2 regions of the Microbispora sp. CSR-4 genome follow, and region 2 is predicted to be linked to the other one. Evidence: riboswitches for the same ligand, from Rfam matches in the RefSeq annotation. Region 2 holds a riboswitch; the other holds the start of a gene.
What was found. A riboswitch is a leader RNA that binds a small molecule or an ion and turns the genes downstream of it on or off. The one in region 2 is predicted to bind cyclic di-AMP.

Region 1 (7,849 bases), on a different contig from region 2:
GGCGCGCCTCGCGCTGCTGACGAAAGGCGACAGAGCCTCGCGAAGCCTCTTCGCGTTGCCGTCGCTCAGGTCAATCTCATATGACGTGCCGTCAATCGCGAAGGTGACCGTCTCATTGGCCTCGCCGCCATCGAGATCGTCGATGAGAATCACCTGCGTGTCCTTGGCCATCCGGCAATCCTTTCGCAGCCCATAGTTTGATTCGTCAGCCAAACATATACCCGGTTTCCCCTGGCTGACAATTCATGATTGCGGATTCTCAGGAACCTCTGAGTCCGGTGACTTCTCGCGTGGCTCCCGTGCCGTGCGGAGGCCCGCCGCGTCGGAACGTACCAACTTTACGATGCCGTAGACGACCGCGCCGGCGACGACCGCGGAAGGTATCAAGGCGGACAATACCTCTGTCATTCTGCCTCGCTCGTGCCGGGGGTGTCATTAGGTGCACCCGAGGAAATTCCGAGGACGTGGCAAGGCTGCCGGCCTCTTGCCCGGGCCGGGCGCCCTGATACGACCATAGCGCCGGGAGGGACCAGGCGCGCCTTCCGGGGTGCCCCTGGAGGGCCGAGGTAATCCTCGTCTCTCCAGCGGCCTTACCGGATGCACTCGAAATCGTACCCAGAATGCCGCCCCCGCCGGTCACCGATCCCGGGCCGTCCGGTCGTTTCAGCCGCTTGCGCGCTTCCCCGGCCACGGCCGGCGACGGGGTCACGCCTCCCACAACATGCCGTAGCCGCAGGTGAGGAACCTGACGATCCGTACGGACAGGCGTGGGGGAACACGCGTCAAGCGGCAAACACACCCCGCGGAAAAGGGCCGGACCGGGGACGTACGGCCGTTGAAGAGCTCGGCTGAAACGAGGAGCCGCGTCACGGCGGCCGGATCTTCACAAGGAGCCCGGCACCCTTCTCGTACGGCGTGCACGCCTTGCGTGATATACGCGCAAGCAGATCGTCACAGCCCGGAAGCCTCGTAAAAAGAGTGGACCACCGGTTCCGTCAAGATCGACAAGAGGGAGGTCCGAAGATCGAAAAAAGGAGCGGGGGGCACAATCACGCGGACGGCCCGGACGGTCGTGGCGCCGGAGTTTCCCACGGCCAAACGATCCCCGCATTCCGCGGACGCCGCCTCCGGGCGGCCGGAGCGGGCGGGCATCGGGGAGAGCCATAAGGGCCTGTGCGGCTCCATACGGCCCCATAAGCGCCCCTGACGGTTCCTTAAGCCGCCCGTGGGGGATATGACCCCGGAGACGGCGGGGGCGAGTCTTAAGGATTGGCGCCGGGGGCGGTCTCGCGGTCATTGGGCACCTCTCGGGACGGTAACCCAAGCATGACATGCCCCGTAGAGGCCGCAAGGATTTTCCGTCACAGCCACGCGGGCGTGGTGCGATCGGAGCCATAGCGACCCATAGAAAAACGGGGCCGATGGTCCGTTCCATCGACCCCGTCCGTCGTCTTACTTGACCTTGACCACTACGGTGTTGGCGACCTTGTCATGGAGCGCCTGATGCAGCGGCTTGTCCCACAACAGCCACAGCACGTTCAGAAGAGTGCCGAGGTTGGCGATGTAGGTGATAACGGGAATCCACTGCAGGAACTCGAAAGCGTAGAGCACGCCGGCCCGCTTGAGCGCCGCGTCCTGCGGAAGCCCACCCGCGTCGAGAGTGCCTCCGACCCGGACGACCTTGATGCCCATGAGTTTCTTGCCGAGCGTCTGGCCCTGTGCCCGCAGCATGAGGAATTCGTAGACGACCATGACGAGGCCGCCCAGGATCGCCGTGAGCAGCGACGCCAGGAAGTAACCGCTTCCGGGGTTGTAAACCCCGCTCCTAATGTCGACGCTCGCGTTGGTGACGACGATGGCCGCGACCACGACCGTGATGATCCCGAGCGGAATACCGACGATCACGCCATCGATGATGCGGGCGACGAGACGCTGCCACCACTCCGCGAGCGGAGCCGGGGCGCCGGGCGGGATCGGGCCGGCGGGCGCGTACGGCTGGCCGTAGCCGGGCTGACCATAGGCGGGCTGGCCGTACGGCTGCTGGCCATAACCGGGCTGCTGCCCATAGCCCGCCTGGGGGCTCGGCTGGGCGAACTGCTGCTGCCCGTACTGGTCCTGGCCGTACGGCTGCTGGGCCTGCGGCTGGCCGTAGCCCTGCTGGCCGTAACCGGGCTGCTGCTGAGCGCCGTAGCCCTGCTGCTGGCCGTACGGCTGCTGCGGGCCGGTCTGACCATAGCCCTGCTGGGGGTGACCCTGCTGCGGCCCGGTCTGGCCATAACCCTGCTGCTGCCCATAGCCCTGCTGCTGGCCGTACTGGTCCTGACCATATGGCTGCTGGGCCTGCGGCTGGCCGTAACCCTGCTGACCGTAACCGGGCTGCTGCTGAGCGCCGTAGCCCTGCTGCTGGCCGTACGGCTGCTGCGGGCCGGTCTGACCATAGCCCTGCTGGGGGTGACCCTGCTGCGGCCCGGTCTGACCATAACCCTGCTGCTGCCCATAGCCCTGCTGCTGGCCGTAGTCCTGGGGACCGGTCTGCTGGCCGTACTGCTGCTGGGCCTGCGGGGCCTGCTGACCATAGCCCTGCTGGCCGTACGGCTGCTGCTGGGCGCCGTAGCCCTGCTGCTGGCCGTAGCCGCCCTGAGCGGGGTCGTAGGCGGGCGGCTGCTGCGGACCCGTGTGCTGCCCGCGATAGCTGACCACCGTGACGTCGGGGTCGTATTCCTGGGGTTGTCTGTCCGTGTTGTACCCGGGGTTCGATGACGGCGGTGGCGTTCCGTCCGACTCGTCCTGGGGGTACGGCGGCTGTCCGGTGCTCACCGTGTCACCTCGTTTCGAAGACGCATGCGCCGCACGTCTGTAGCACACGCTGATATTGCCAAAAGTAGCGACAGGCGTATCAACAGTCACCTTTGCAACAGTCGACAACCACCGTCAAGATCGATGATCAATGCCCATCAATGGTGATCAATGACGGTCGAGGTGCAGCAACATCCGGGTGTTCCCCAGCGTGTTCGGCTTCACGTGCTCCAGGTCGAGAAACTCGGCGACACCCTCGTCGTACGACGCCAGGAGCTCCGCGTAGACCTCAGGGGAGACCGGGGTGCCCTGGATGGGCCGGAAACCGTGCCTGGCGAAGAAGTCCACCGCGAACGTGAGGCAGAAGACCCTCCGCACGCCGAGGTCCCTGGCGGTCTCGATGAGCGCGGCGACGATCCGGTGGCCGATGCCCCCGCCGCGCGCCGCGGGGTCCACCGCGACGGTCCTGATCTCGGCGAGGTCCTCCCACAGCACGTGCAGCGCGCCGCAGCCGACGACCTGCCCGGCCGTCTCGGCCACCCAGAACTCCTGGACGTCCTCATACAGCGTGACCGTGCTCTTCTTGAGCAGGCGGGGCCCGTTGCCGGAGTACGCGTCGACGAGACGCCGGATCGCCCGGACGTCCGGCGTCCTGGCCCGGCGCACCGTCACGGCCGTGGCACCCGACTCACTGGGCGTCTGCGCGGCGACCTGCTCCATGACCGGTCAGCCTAGCCGCAGCGCGGCCTGATCCCATGCGCGGAGCGTCCCCCGGATAACGGTCATCCCCAAACGCCAGACCCCACATGAGTTCTGACCGTGTGTAGCCGCCCGGACGCGGACGGACGCACGGTCACACCCCAAGGCCACTGTCCACTTTTGTCCCAGTTTTTTCACCAGCCCGAGCAGCACATCCAAACTCTCGGATCGCTCCAAACCCTTGTGAACACGGACGTTTCACAACCGATCCCGTGATCCGACCGTGATCCTTTGGTTGTCAAACCTAGACGGGTTTCGGAGTTCTGGTTGAGCAAGAACTCGCGGTGCACTATCGTCCAGCGACGATGCCGGTCATCGTGAGCGCTCGCGGCGACCGGGCGCCGAATCTTCGAAGCACCGAGTGCGAAGGGGAGCCGGGGACCCAACTGCAGGATCCAGGATCGGTTCGGTCTCAGATCGACAAGGGGTGAATCCGCCAGGTAGGGCTACTCCGGCCCGAACCCGTCAGCTAACCCGGTAGGCGCTCAGCAGCGCCCCGCCGTACGGCCCCGTCTCGACGACGGGCCCGCCGCGGGGCGCACATGGGAGAGGAGCTCGGTTGCGCATGCGTGGCAAGAGGCCGGCGGGCAGGCACGCCCGCGGCCGGCGATCCGGATCCGGCACGGCCGGTCCGGGTCCCCTCCGCCGTTTGGCGTTCGTCGGACTCGCGATCAGCGCGATCACGTTCGGCGCCCCGGTCGTCAGCGCCACCGCCGACCCGAAGCCGAGCCTCAAGCAGCTCACCAAGCAGGTCGAGGACCTCTACGACGAAATCGAGACGCTCACCGAGCAGTACAACGGCGAGCGGGTGCGTCTGAAGGCGGCCGAGCGGTCCGCCGACCTCGCCAAGAAGAACCTTGCCAAGAGCGAGGCCGAGCTGGAGGTCCGCCGGCAGAAGGCGAGCGCCCTCGCGCAGCACTCCTACATGACCAACGGGCTCGGCAACGCGCTCGCGCTCATCGACAGCGACATCGACCCCCGGCGCTACCTCGACCAGGCCTCCACGACGTACGCGCTGGAGCTGCAGCAGAGCCAGGAGGTCGCGGAGGTCACCAAGGCCATGGACGCCGCCGCGCGGGCCAGGCAGAGCGCCTCCGCCCGGCAGGCCGAGGTCAAGAAGCTCCTCAGCGGCCTCGACGCCCGGCGCGACAAGATCACCAGTCTGATCAAGAAGACCGAGAGCAGCCTCTACCGGCAGGTCTCCCAGACGATCGGCAGAGAGACGCGCACGAGGACGGACTTCCCCATCATCGGTGACGGCAAGGCCGCCCAGGCGGCGCGCTGGGCCCTCGCGCAGCAGCTCAAGCCGTACGTGTGGGGCGCCGATGGGCCCGGCTCCTTCGACTGCTCCGGCCTGGTCATGGCGGCCTACCAGTCCGTCGGGATCAGCCTGCCGCACTACACGGGCGACCAGTGGACGGCCGGCACGCACATCCCGCGTGACCAGCTCCGCCCCGGCGACCTGGTGTTCTTCTACTCCGACCTGCACCACGTGGGCATCTACATCGGCAACGGCTACATGATCCACGCGCCGCGCACAGGAGACGTCGTCCACATCGCGAAGATCGACGGCCGGCCGTTCGCGGGCGCGGTGCGCGTCGCCGACTGAGTCTCTGGCCACGGGGCCTCTGACCACGGGGCCTCTGACCACGGAGCCTCTGTCACAGGGGCCTCGGTCTACGGAGCCCTTCGTCTACGGAGCGCCTCGGTCTGCGAGGGCCTCTGTCTGCGGGCGCTCTTCCACGGAGCCTTCCCGGGGGCCTTTCCGGGGAGCCTTCCCGGGGAGCCTTTCCGGGGGCCTTTTCGGAGAGCCCCTCCTCCGTTGGAGGGGCGCCGGTCCCTTTCGCAGCGAACGCGGCCGGACAACGCAGTCGGATAACGCGCTTAGATGAAACACTCAGATGAGGCGGCGGCGTGCCGCCCAGGCGACCGCCTCGATCGCCGTCGCCACACCGATGCGGTCGCAGATGCACCGCAACCGGCGCCGCACGGTTCGGCCGCTGACGTCGAGACTGCGGCCCACCCGGTCTGCTGTCACTCCCTTGGCCAGCTCCGCGAGGAGAAGCAGATCCTCTTCGGTGAGACCGGCACGCTCAAGGTCCGAGGCAGGATTGTCACCTCGGTAGACGACCTCGGGAACACCCATCGTCCGCCCTCCCCCACGACGATGTCGTCGGCCCACCCTTCAGGGAAGGTAAACGCCTCGCCTGAAGGTCGTCAAGGTCGGTGGCCGGAGCGGCGGTCGTACGCCTGCCTGGCCGCTTCGACATCCTCCATGTGGATCTCGGCCCAGCGCTTGATCGCTTCGAGCAGCGGCATGAGGTCCTCGCCCAGCGGCGTGAGCCGATAGTCGACCCTCACCGGCACCGACGGAGTGACCGTGCGTGACACCAGGCCGTCGCGTTCCATCGTCCGCAACGTCTGCGTGAGCATCTTCTGGCTGACTCCGGCGATCGTCCTCGCCAACTCGCTGTAGCGGCGCGGGCCGCCGGCGAGCGCGGTGAGCGCCAGGCTCACCCACTTGTCGCTGAGCGTGTCGAGCAGCTTCCTGGACGGGCAGGTCGCGACGTAGGCGTTGTAGCGCTGACGCGCCTCCTCGCGCCGCTCGGCCGCCGTCTGAGTCGCCATGTCTTCCCTTCTCCTCCCTTACGCACTTCCAGGTGCCTTCTTACCGAAAGAGAGTAGATCTTCCTACGCTCCGTGCCATCGCGAAAGGAGAAAGACGCTCATGAGAGCACTGATGGCACGGGATGGAGCCGTACGGATCGTCGACGTGCGGGAGCCGGATCCGGGGCAGGGGCAGGTGCGGATCAGGGTCGAGGCGGCGGCCGTCAACCCTGTCGACCTGGCCACGGCCGCGGGCGTCCTCGCCGACAACGGGCTCATGCCGCACCAGGAGACGTACGCGCTCGGCTGGGACGTCGCGGGCGTGGTCGACCGGGCCGGGCCGGGGGTGACGGGTCTGCGGCCGGGCGAGCGGGTCATCGGGCTGTCGGACCGGCTGACCGACCCGCTCAAGGCCCAGGCGGACCTGGTGGTGCTGGACGAGACGGCGGTGGCTCCCGCGCCCGTGGGGGTGGCCGCGCCCGAGGCGTCCACGTTGCCGCTGAACGCGCTCACCGCCGTCCAGGCACTCGACCTCGCCGGGCTCGCCGAGGGCGAGACCCTGCTCGTCACGGGGGCGGCGGGCGGCGTCGGCGGCTATCTCGTGGAGCTGGCCGTGGCGCGGGGGCTCCGGGTCGCGGCGGTCGCCGCGCCCGGCGACGAGACGGTGGTGCGGGGCTTCGGCGCGGAGTGGTTCGTGCCGAGGGGCGCCGACCTGGCGGCCGCGGTCAGGGCCGCCGTTCCCGGCGGCGTGCACGGCCTGGTGGACGCGGCGCTCGTCGGCCTGCCCGCGCTCGACGCCGTGCGCAACGGGGGCGCGTTCGTCGCCGTCAACGCCGGGCTGGCCCCCGTGCCGCTGCGCGGCATCCGGGTCTCCACGGTGTTCATCCGCGCCGACGCGGCCCAGCTGCGGGACGTCGCGAAGCTGGCCGAGGCGGGACGGCTGAGCCTGCGGGTCGCCGGCACCTACCCGCTGGAGCGGGCGGCCGAGGCGTACGAACGCCTGCGGAAGGGCGGCCTGCGCGGCCGGCTGGTCCTGCTGCCCTGAGTCTCCCGATCCCCTGCGTTTTCCGGCGCCCTGGGTTCCCGGCGCGCTGCGTTTCCCGATGCTCTGGGTTCCCCGGCGCGCTGCGTTTCCCGATGCTCTGGGTTCCCCGGCGCGCTGCGTTTCCCGATGCTCTGGGTTCCCCGGCGCGCTGGTTTCCCCTTCCGGCATGCCCGGCCGGGCATGCCGCGGGCCGGACGGCGACGCCGTCCGGCCCTTTTGTCGAAGGCGGCGATCAGGCGCGGCCGAGGAGCTCGCGCACCCGGTCGCGGCCGACGGCCAGCAGCAGCGTGGGCAGCCGCGGGCCGGTGTCGCGGCCGACGAGCAGCCGGTAGAGCAGGGCGAAGAAGGCCCGCTGGGCCGCCTTCAGCTCGGGCGTGGCCACCTTGGCGTCCATGTCGAGCCCGGCCTGCACCTTCGGCACGCCGTAGACGAGCGTGGTCAGCCCGTCGAGCGACCAGTGCGCGTCGAGTCCCTCCACCAGCAGGCGCAGCGACTCGCGGTCCTGCTCGCCGAGCGTGTCGAGCAGCTCCTTGTCGGGCGTCTCGCGCACCTGTGTGCGCTCCTCGGCGGGCACGTAGGTGTTCACCCAGTGCTGGGCGCGATCGAGCCGCGGCCGCAGCTCGTCGAGCCCGCCGATCTCCG
Region 2 (7,849 bases):
ACGCGGGGAGGCTCCAGGTGCCGTCGACCTGGACGAGGCGCACGCCGGGGGAGTCGAGCCAGCGCAGCACGCACTCGGTCTCCTCGGCGCTGGCGGCCGGGGTGGGCCCGGGACCGGGGACGACGGTCTCCGCCGTGGCGACCAGCGCGTCCACGTACGGCGTGGGGTGGGCGCCCCTGGGCATCACGCCGGCCGCGGCGAGCCTGCCGTGCCGGATGACGTGGATGTCCCAGCCGCCGTCGAAGGCGGGGCTGGCCGCGACCATCTGCGGGATGCCGGTCAGGGACCGCAGGCGCTGCATGCGCGCGGCGGTCCTGACGTAGGCCGCGAGGCGGTCCCGGTCGACGGCCGCCTCCTCATAGCGCTGCTCGGCCGACAGGCGGCTCATGCGCGCCTCCATCGCCGAGAAGACCGCCTCCGCGTCGAGCTCCATCGCGTGCCGGGCGCGGCGGACGTGGCGGGCGTAGCTCTCCTCGCTCTCGCGGCCCTCGCAGGGCGCGCCGCAGCGGCCGATCTCGGCGAGCGCGCAGGCGGGGCGGCGCACGCGGGGCGACAGCCGTTCGGTGCACTGGCGCAGCGGCAGCGCCTCGTGCATGGCGGTCCGCGCGTCGTCGGCGGTGCGGCTGCTGCCGAACGGGCCGAGATAGGTCGCGCCGTCGTCCTTCACCTCGCGCACGACGCTGAGCCGCGGGAACGCCTCGTCGGTCAGCTTGAGCCAGACCACCCGCTCGGGGAAGCGGGACCGCCTGTTGTAGCGCGGCTTGGTGGCCCCGATCATCCGCAGCTCGCGGATCTCGGCCTCCAGCGCGGTGGCGCAGACGATCGTCCTGACCCGCTCGGCGATGCCGACCATCTCGCGGATGCGGGAGCGGGTCTCGCTCGCGGTGAAGTAGCTGCGCACGCGGTTGCGCAGGTTGGAGCTCTTCCCGATGTAGAGCGCCTCGCCGTTGGCGTCTTCGAAGATGTAGACGCCGGGCGCGCCGGGCACCCCGTCGGCGAGGTGGCGTTTGCGCTGCTGCTCCGGCGTGGGAGCGCGCACGAAGCCGCGCAGGTCTTCCAGCGTGTGCACGCCGAGCGACCCGACCCGGGCGATGAGGCCGTGCAGCACGTCGACCGTGGCCTTCGCGTCGGCCAGCGCCCGGTGGCAGGGCTCGGTGGAGCTGCGGAAGACCCGCGCGAGGGTGGCCAGCTTGCAGTTGGGCGTCTCGTCGCGGGTCAGCACGCGGCGCGCGAGGTCGGCGGTGTCCACCACCGGGTTGGCCGGGGGCGGGTAGCCGTTGACCTGGCACGCCGCCTTCAGGAACGACATGTCGAACGGCGCGTTGTGCGCCACCAGCGCGGCGCCCGCGATGAACTCCAGGAAGCTCGGCAGCACCTCGGAGAACTTCGGCGCGGCCACGACCATCGCGTCGGTGATGCCGGTCAGCACGGAGATGAACGGCGGGATCGGGCCACCGGGGTCGACCAGCGTGGCGAACTCGCCGATCACCTCGCCGCCGCGCACCTTCACCGCGCCGATCTCCGTGATGGCGTGCTCCGCGGACGACCCGCCGGTGGTCTCCAGGTCGAAGACGACGAACGTGACCTCCCGCAGGGGAGTGCCGAGCTCGTCCAGCGTGCCCTGTACCGCATCCACGCCCAAGACCATAGAAGTCCCGACCGACAATTGCCGCACCCACCCCATGCGGAGGTCAAGCGACGGTCAGGCGGGCGGCTGCGCCCAGGCCGCTGCGGCGCGCCATTCGCGGGCCGGCATCGCGTAGACCAGCTCGTCGCTCCAGGCCCCGGCGAAGCGTGTGAACACCGCCGAAAGCGTACGGACGGGAATCGGGCCGTCCGCGAAGGGGTTGTGCGTCGCCGGGTCCCGGCCCCGGCGGGCGTCGTGACAGATCATGAACGCGACATGGTCACGGTGTGACGGCCGTACCCTTAAAAGAAGACAGGAACATGGGAGTGTCTCGCAGATCTTGCCGTGGGAGGGCGGTCCGGTGGGCGCGCCGTGAGGCTCACGCCTCGGGGACGCCGGATATCGGGACGTTCTCGCATTCGGGGGCGACAGCACCGCGAGGCGCCGCCGGGGCGACCCCAGTGGGCAGAAGATCTGTAGGACACGGCCGAGGAGCGACGAGATGAGTTCAGCCGGAGAAGGCCTGTCTCGTCCGTTGCCCGAGCAGGTCCGTTTACACGTGGTGGAGGTCGCCGCGCAGGTGCTGGGCTCGATGCCCGCCGCGGCCGTGCCGCCGCCGTTGCGCAACATCGCCAGGTTCGACCCGCGCAAGCGCGCCCGTCTTGGCAGCGCGCCGATCGCGGCCCAGCTGGAAAACGACAAGGAGTTCCGCGAGCGGGTGGCCGAGGCGGTGGAGACCGCCTGGCCCGAGCTGGTGGGGAGCCTGGCCGAGGGCACGGTGCCCCCGGCGGCCGAGCCGGTGCTGGTCGCGGCGGCGGCCTACCTGACCCGCCCGCCCGGCTGGCCGGACCTGGTCGAGCAGGCGCGGACCGACCTTGAGCAGGCCGCCGCCGCGGGCACCCAGCGGGAGCAGGCGGAGACGCGGCTGCGCGAGCAGCTCGCGGCGCAGCGTGCCTCCGCCAAGGAGGAGATCGACCGGGTGCGCGAGCAGCTCAAGGCCGCCCGCGCGGAGAACTCCGACCTGCGGCGCAAGCTGCACGACGCCCGCGAGCGGGTCAAGGCCGCCGAGACCAGGGCGGCCGAGCTGGAGGCCGAGACGGCCGAGGCGCGTGCCAGGGCCGCGAGCGCCAACGGCGCGGCCGAGACCGAGCTGCGCCGGCTCAAGGAGCGCCTGGCGGACGCCGAGCGCCAGCTCGAGGCCAGCCGCAGGGCCGCCCGCGAGGGCCGCAGCATCGAGGACGCCCGGGTGCGGGTGCTGCTTGACGCGCTCCAGGACGCCGCCTCCGGGCTGCGCAAGGAGCTCGGCCTGCCCACGACGATCAGCAGGCCGGCCGACTACGTGAACGCGGTGGTGCCCGGCGAGCCGGGCGTGACGGCCGTGCCCGCGCGGGCGCTGGCCAACGACGACCCGCAGCTTCTCGACCAGCTCCTGGCCATCCCTCACCTGCATCTGATCGTCGACGGTTACAACGTGACCAAGACCGGTTATCCGTCGCTGACCCTCGCCGACCAGCGGGCCCGGCTGCTGACCGGGCTCGGCGGGCTCGCCGTGCAGACGCGGGCGGAGGTGACGTGCGTGTTCGACGGCGCCGAGCTGAACGGGCCCGTCCAGGTGTCCGCGCCGCGCGGGGTGCGGGTGATGTTCAGCGCGCCCGGGGAGATCGCCGACGACCTCATCCGCACGCTGGTGCGGGCGGAGCCGCCGGGGCGGGCCATCGCGGTCGTCTCCTCCGACCGGGAGGTGGCCGAGTCGGTGCGCCGCATGGGCGCCCGGCCGGTGCCCTCGATCCTGCTGCTGCGCCGTCTCGGCCGCGGTTGACGCGTCCCGCGCACGCCCCGGACCTGCGACGTCACAGTAGGTGACGACTGCCGCGAATACCTGCGAATAGGTTGAAGCTTCAAGATCGCCTAGATAGAGTCGCGCCGCAGGTTTCGTCGATCAAAGAGGTTTATCCTCAAGGGGGCTCAGTGCGAGGGCGTGTGCCGGTGGCCGCCGGTCTGGCCGCCGTGGTCCTGCTCACTCCGATGACGGGCGCGCAGGCGGATCCGAAGCCCACTGTCGCGCAGGTGAAAGCGAAGCTGAGCAAGCTCAACGCGCAGGCCGACCAGCTCGTGGACCGTTATAACGCGGCCAACGAGAAGTGGAAGAAGGCCCGGCAGAAGTACCTCACGATCAACGAGGACTACAAGAAGCAGAACGCCCGGGTCGAGGAGTTACGCTCCGGGCTGGTCTCGATGGCCGTCAGCAGCTACCAGGTCGGCGACATGGGGTCGTGGGGCGGCGTCTTCTACAGCTCCAACCCCGACGCCATGCTCAGCGGCCTCGCCACGCTCAACCACATGTCGGCCGAGCGGGCCGGGCGGCTCAAGGCGTACGAGGGCGCCATCAAGGACCTCAAGAACCGCCGCAACCAGAGCAAGCAGGTCTACAAGGAGGCCGCCGACGTCAAGGACGAGCTGGCGGACGAGAAGGAGAAGGTCGACAAGCTCGTCCGGGAGCAGATGAAGCTGCTGCGCTCGCTCGGGACGTTCAACCCCGGCAACCCCAACAGCGCCGGCGTCGTCTACAACGGGCCGGCGTCCGGCAACGCGCTGGCCGCCCTCCAGTTCGCCTACAAGCAGATCGGCAAGCCCTACCGCTACGGGGGCACCGGACCGGGCGCCTGGGACTGCTCCGGGCTCGTGCAGGCCGCGTGGGCGGCGGCGGGCGTCCGGCTGCCCCGGACGAGCTACGAGCAGTGGGCCTGGGGCGCGAGCCGCCGGGTCTCGCTCGACGACCTCCAGCCGGGCGACCTGCTCTGGCACGCCGGATACGGGCACGTCGGCATCTACGCCGGCGACGGGAAGGTCGTTCATGCCCCGCAGACCGGCGATGTTGTGAAAGTCGTCACACTCGCCGAGTATCACGCGATCGGAGCCGTGCGCCCCTGACGGTCCCGCCGTCTCCGTGACGATCTGTGACTGACGCGGCAAATGTGACCCCATCGGCGCTTGTTGTGCAAATTGTGGGCAGGGTCACATTTGGCGCATTCGCGGTGTGGGTAAGCTGCGATTTCTTCTCCGCGGCCTTCGTTATGCGACCTTTATCCGGCTGGAGCGCTTTGCCGAACGCCGCGAGTCCTGGGTAGCTTCTGGGCCGCGGCGAGCACGCCTCGCCGCCGTGCGTCCCGGTCCGGCCGGCCGGTCGCAGTCATCCAGCGGCATCGGCGTCCTTCATCACCCTCCCCCGTGGGATCCCCCCGACGCCGATGGCCAGCCGAGTCCGTGCAGTCAGGAGGCACGGAGCCGGGGAACCACCGACCTTCACGCGAAGGTCCGGGGTGAATCGGCGCATCGCGCGCCGTAGGGCGACTTCCCCGCCCGAACCCGTCAGCTAACCCGGTAGGCGTGAGCGGAAGACCCGAGGAGAGATCCTGTCTACCACCCCCAGTCTGTCCCGTCTTGCCCGAATTGCCGTTAGTGGTGCCGCGTTGACGGCATCCGTAGGTGTCGCTGGAGCACATCCGGCGGCGGCAGCCGGCACGGCGGCCGACCCGGCGGCCGACCCGGCGACGGTCACGGTCGTCACGACGGCCACGGCGACGAAGACGGCCACCAAGACGGCCACGAAGACGGCCACGAAGACGGGCGCCGAGGAGAGCGCGAAGACCGCCGCCCGCAACGCCGCCGCGAAGAAGCGGACCAAGAGGCACACCGCCAAGCGGAAGATCAGCAGGGCCTCGCTCCAGCGGGCCAGGGCCCGGCGCGCGGTGAAGGCCGCCGAGAAGCAGATCGGCGACCCCTACCGCTACGGAGCCACGGGACCGGGCGCGTTCGACTGCTCGGGCCTGGTCCAGTACGCCTGGCGCAAGGCCGGCGTACGGCTGCCGCGCACGACGTGGTCCATCCGCAGCGCGGTCAGGAAGAAGGTGTCCTGGGGGCACTTCGAGCCCGGTGACCTCATCTTCACCAGCGGCGGCGGCCACGTCGGCATGTACGTCGGGCACAACAGGATGATCCACGCCCCGCACAGCGGCACGCGGGTCAGGATCGACAAGCTGGACGCCTACCGGAGGAGCACCTTCGTGGGTGCCGTCCGGCCGGGCGTCTGACGGGCACCGGTCACCAAGCCCCCTCGACCGGCGCCGTCCTTACGGCCCCGTCCACCTCGCCGAGGTGGGCGGGGCCGTGACATGCGCTGGCTACCATGCACGGCGTGACTGTCACGAGCGGCGTGCCCGCGTGCGCGCCGGGCGTGCGTGCCGGAGCCGGCCGGAGCCGGCCCGGACCCGCCGGGGCCACTCCCCGCCGGATCGCGGCCGTGGCCGTCGCGCTGGCCGCGCTGCTGGCCGGGCCCGCCGCCGCGGCGCCGCCCGACCCGCTGCGCGCCCTGCGGCTCGACGCCCGCGCCGCCGTACGCGAGCATCCCGGCATGTGGACCGGCGCCTCGGTCGCCCGCGGCGAGCGCGCCGTCGTCGTCGGGTCGCCCCGGCCGCTGGTCGCCGAGATCGCCGCGCTGGCCGGCCGCGCGGGCAGTACGGTCACGAGGGTCTGGGGCGGGCTCGGCGGCGCGGTGGTCCTGGTGCCGCGCACCGAGGAGCAGGCCGCCGTGCTGGCCGCGCCGGCGAAGGTGGACGGCCTGGCGGCCGTCGCCACCGGCGACCGGGTGATCGTGCAGCCGGCCGCGTTCGCCCGCCTGTCCGCGACCGGCCGCCTGGTCGTCATGACCCACGAGCTGACGCACGTCGCGACCGCCGGCCGCCGCACGGTGCCGATGTGGCTCATGGAGGGCTTCGCCGACTACGTGGGCTACCTGGACAGCGGGCTGCCGGTCCGTACGGTCGCCGCCGAGCTGGCCGCCGACGTCGCGGCCGGGAGGGCGGCGCTCGGCGGCCTGCCGGGGCCCGCCGACTTCGCCGCCAGGCCCGCCCAGGCGTACGAGGAGGCGTGGCTCGCCTGCCGCTACATCGCGGCCCGGTTCGGCGAGCCGAGGCTGGTCGCCCTCTATCGCGCCGCGCTGCGCGAGGAGATCGGCGCCGCCCTGCGGGAGGAGCTCGGGCTGACCGCCGGCGACCTGACCCGCGCCTGGCGGTCGTGGTCGCGCGAGCAGCTCGCCCGGACCTGATCGTCCGACCGCGACGACCCGGCCGGGACTGCGACAATGCGTTCTCGGGCGGCGCGGGGGGACCGCGTGATCACGCCGGCAGCGGGGGTGAGGATGACGAAGCGGACGCTGATCGTCACGAACGACTTCCCGCCCAGACCGGGCGGCATCCAGGCGTTCGTGCACGGCCTCGCCGTGCGCAGGCCGCCCGGCTCCGTGGTCGTGTACGCCCCGCGCTGGAAGGGGTGTGAGGAGTTCGACGCCCGCCAGCCGTACGAGGTGGTCCGGCATCCCTCCTCGCTGATGCTGCCGACCCGCGCGGTGGCGCGACGGGCGGCGGCGCTGGTGGAGGACGGCGCGACCGTCGTCTTCGGCGCGGCGGCGCCGCTGGGGCTGCTGGCTCCCGGCCTGCGCGCCGCGGGCGCGGGCCGCATCGTCATGCTCACCCACGGGCACGAGGCGTCGTGGGCCCGCCTGCCGGGCGCGCGCGCCCTGCTGCGCCGCATCGGGGCGGGGGCCGACATCGTGACCTATCTCGGCGAGTACACCCGCCGCCGGATCGCCCGGGTCGTGCCCGCCTCCCGGCTCGTACGGCTCGCGCCCGGCGTGGACACGACCCTCTATCGTCCGGGGGCGGGCGGCGACCGGATCCGCGCGTCCCTCGGCCTGGGCGACCGGCCGGTGGTCGTGTGCGTCTCCCGGCTGGTGCCGCGCAAGGGCCAGGACGTGCTGCTGCGGGCCTGGCCGCTCGTTCTGCGGCGGGTTCCCGGCGCGGTCCTGCTGCTGGTCGGCGGCGGCCCGCTGCGGCGGTCGCTGGAACGGACGGCGGCGGGGGCCGGCCTGCGCGGCTCGGTGGTCGTCACCGGGTCCGTGCCCTGGGCGTCCCTCCCGGCCTACTACGACGCGGGCGACGTGTTCGCCATGCCCTGCCGCAGCAGGTTCGGCGGGCTCGACGTGGAGGGCCTCGGCATCGTCTATCTGGAGGCGTCGGCCACCGGGCTGCCCGTGGTCGCGGGCTCCTCCGGGGGCGCCCCCGACGCCGTACGGCACGGCGAGACGGGCCTGGTGGTCGACGGCACGTCGCACACGGCGGTGGCCGCCGCGGTGGGCGATCTGCTGGCCGACCCCGCCCGCGCCCG

Region 1: another riboswitch for cyclic di-AMP. It lies ahead of FLV34_RS21940 (NlpC/P60 family protein); the one in region 2 lies ahead of FLV34_RS02180 (C40 family peptidase).

Annotation. Positions count from the first base shown of each region.
Region 1 is NZ_VJVX01000030.1:816-8,664, forward strand. Features, by position in the region: gene FLV34_RS21925 (Lsr2 family protein) at 1-171, opposite strand, end outside; gene FLV34_RS21930 (RDD family protein) at 1,453-2,817, opposite strand; gene FLV34_RS21935 (amino-acid N-acetyltransferase) at 2,965-3,516, opposite strand; cyclic di-AMP (ydaO/yuaA leader) riboswitch at 3,901-4,054, shown strand; gene FLV34_RS21940 (NlpC/P60 family protein) at 4,205-5,164, shown strand; gene FLV34_RS21950 (LuxR C-terminal-related transcriptional regulator) at 5,453-5,701, opposite strand; gene FLV34_RS21955 (helix-turn-helix domain-containing protein) at 5,773-6,183, opposite strand; gene FLV34_RS21960 (NADP-dependent oxidoreductase) at 6,284-7,207, shown strand; gene lysS (lysine--tRNA ligase) at 7,440-7,849, opposite strand, start outside.
Region 2 is NZ_VJVX01000001.1:463,201-471,049, reverse strand. Features, by position in the region: gene FLV34_RS02200 (DEDD exonuclease domain-containing protein) at 1-1,636, opposite strand, end outside; gene FLV34_RS02190 (NYN domain-containing protein) at 2,130-3,446, shown strand; gene FLV34_RS02185 (C40 family peptidase) at 3,596-4,558, shown strand; cyclic di-AMP (ydaO/yuaA leader) riboswitch at 4,872-5,026, shown strand; gene FLV34_RS02180 (C40 family peptidase) at 5,098-5,718, shown strand; gene FLV34_RS02175 (hypothetical protein) at 5,823-6,731, shown strand; gene FLV34_RS02170 (glycosyltransferase family 4 protein) at 6,825-7,849, shown strand, end outside.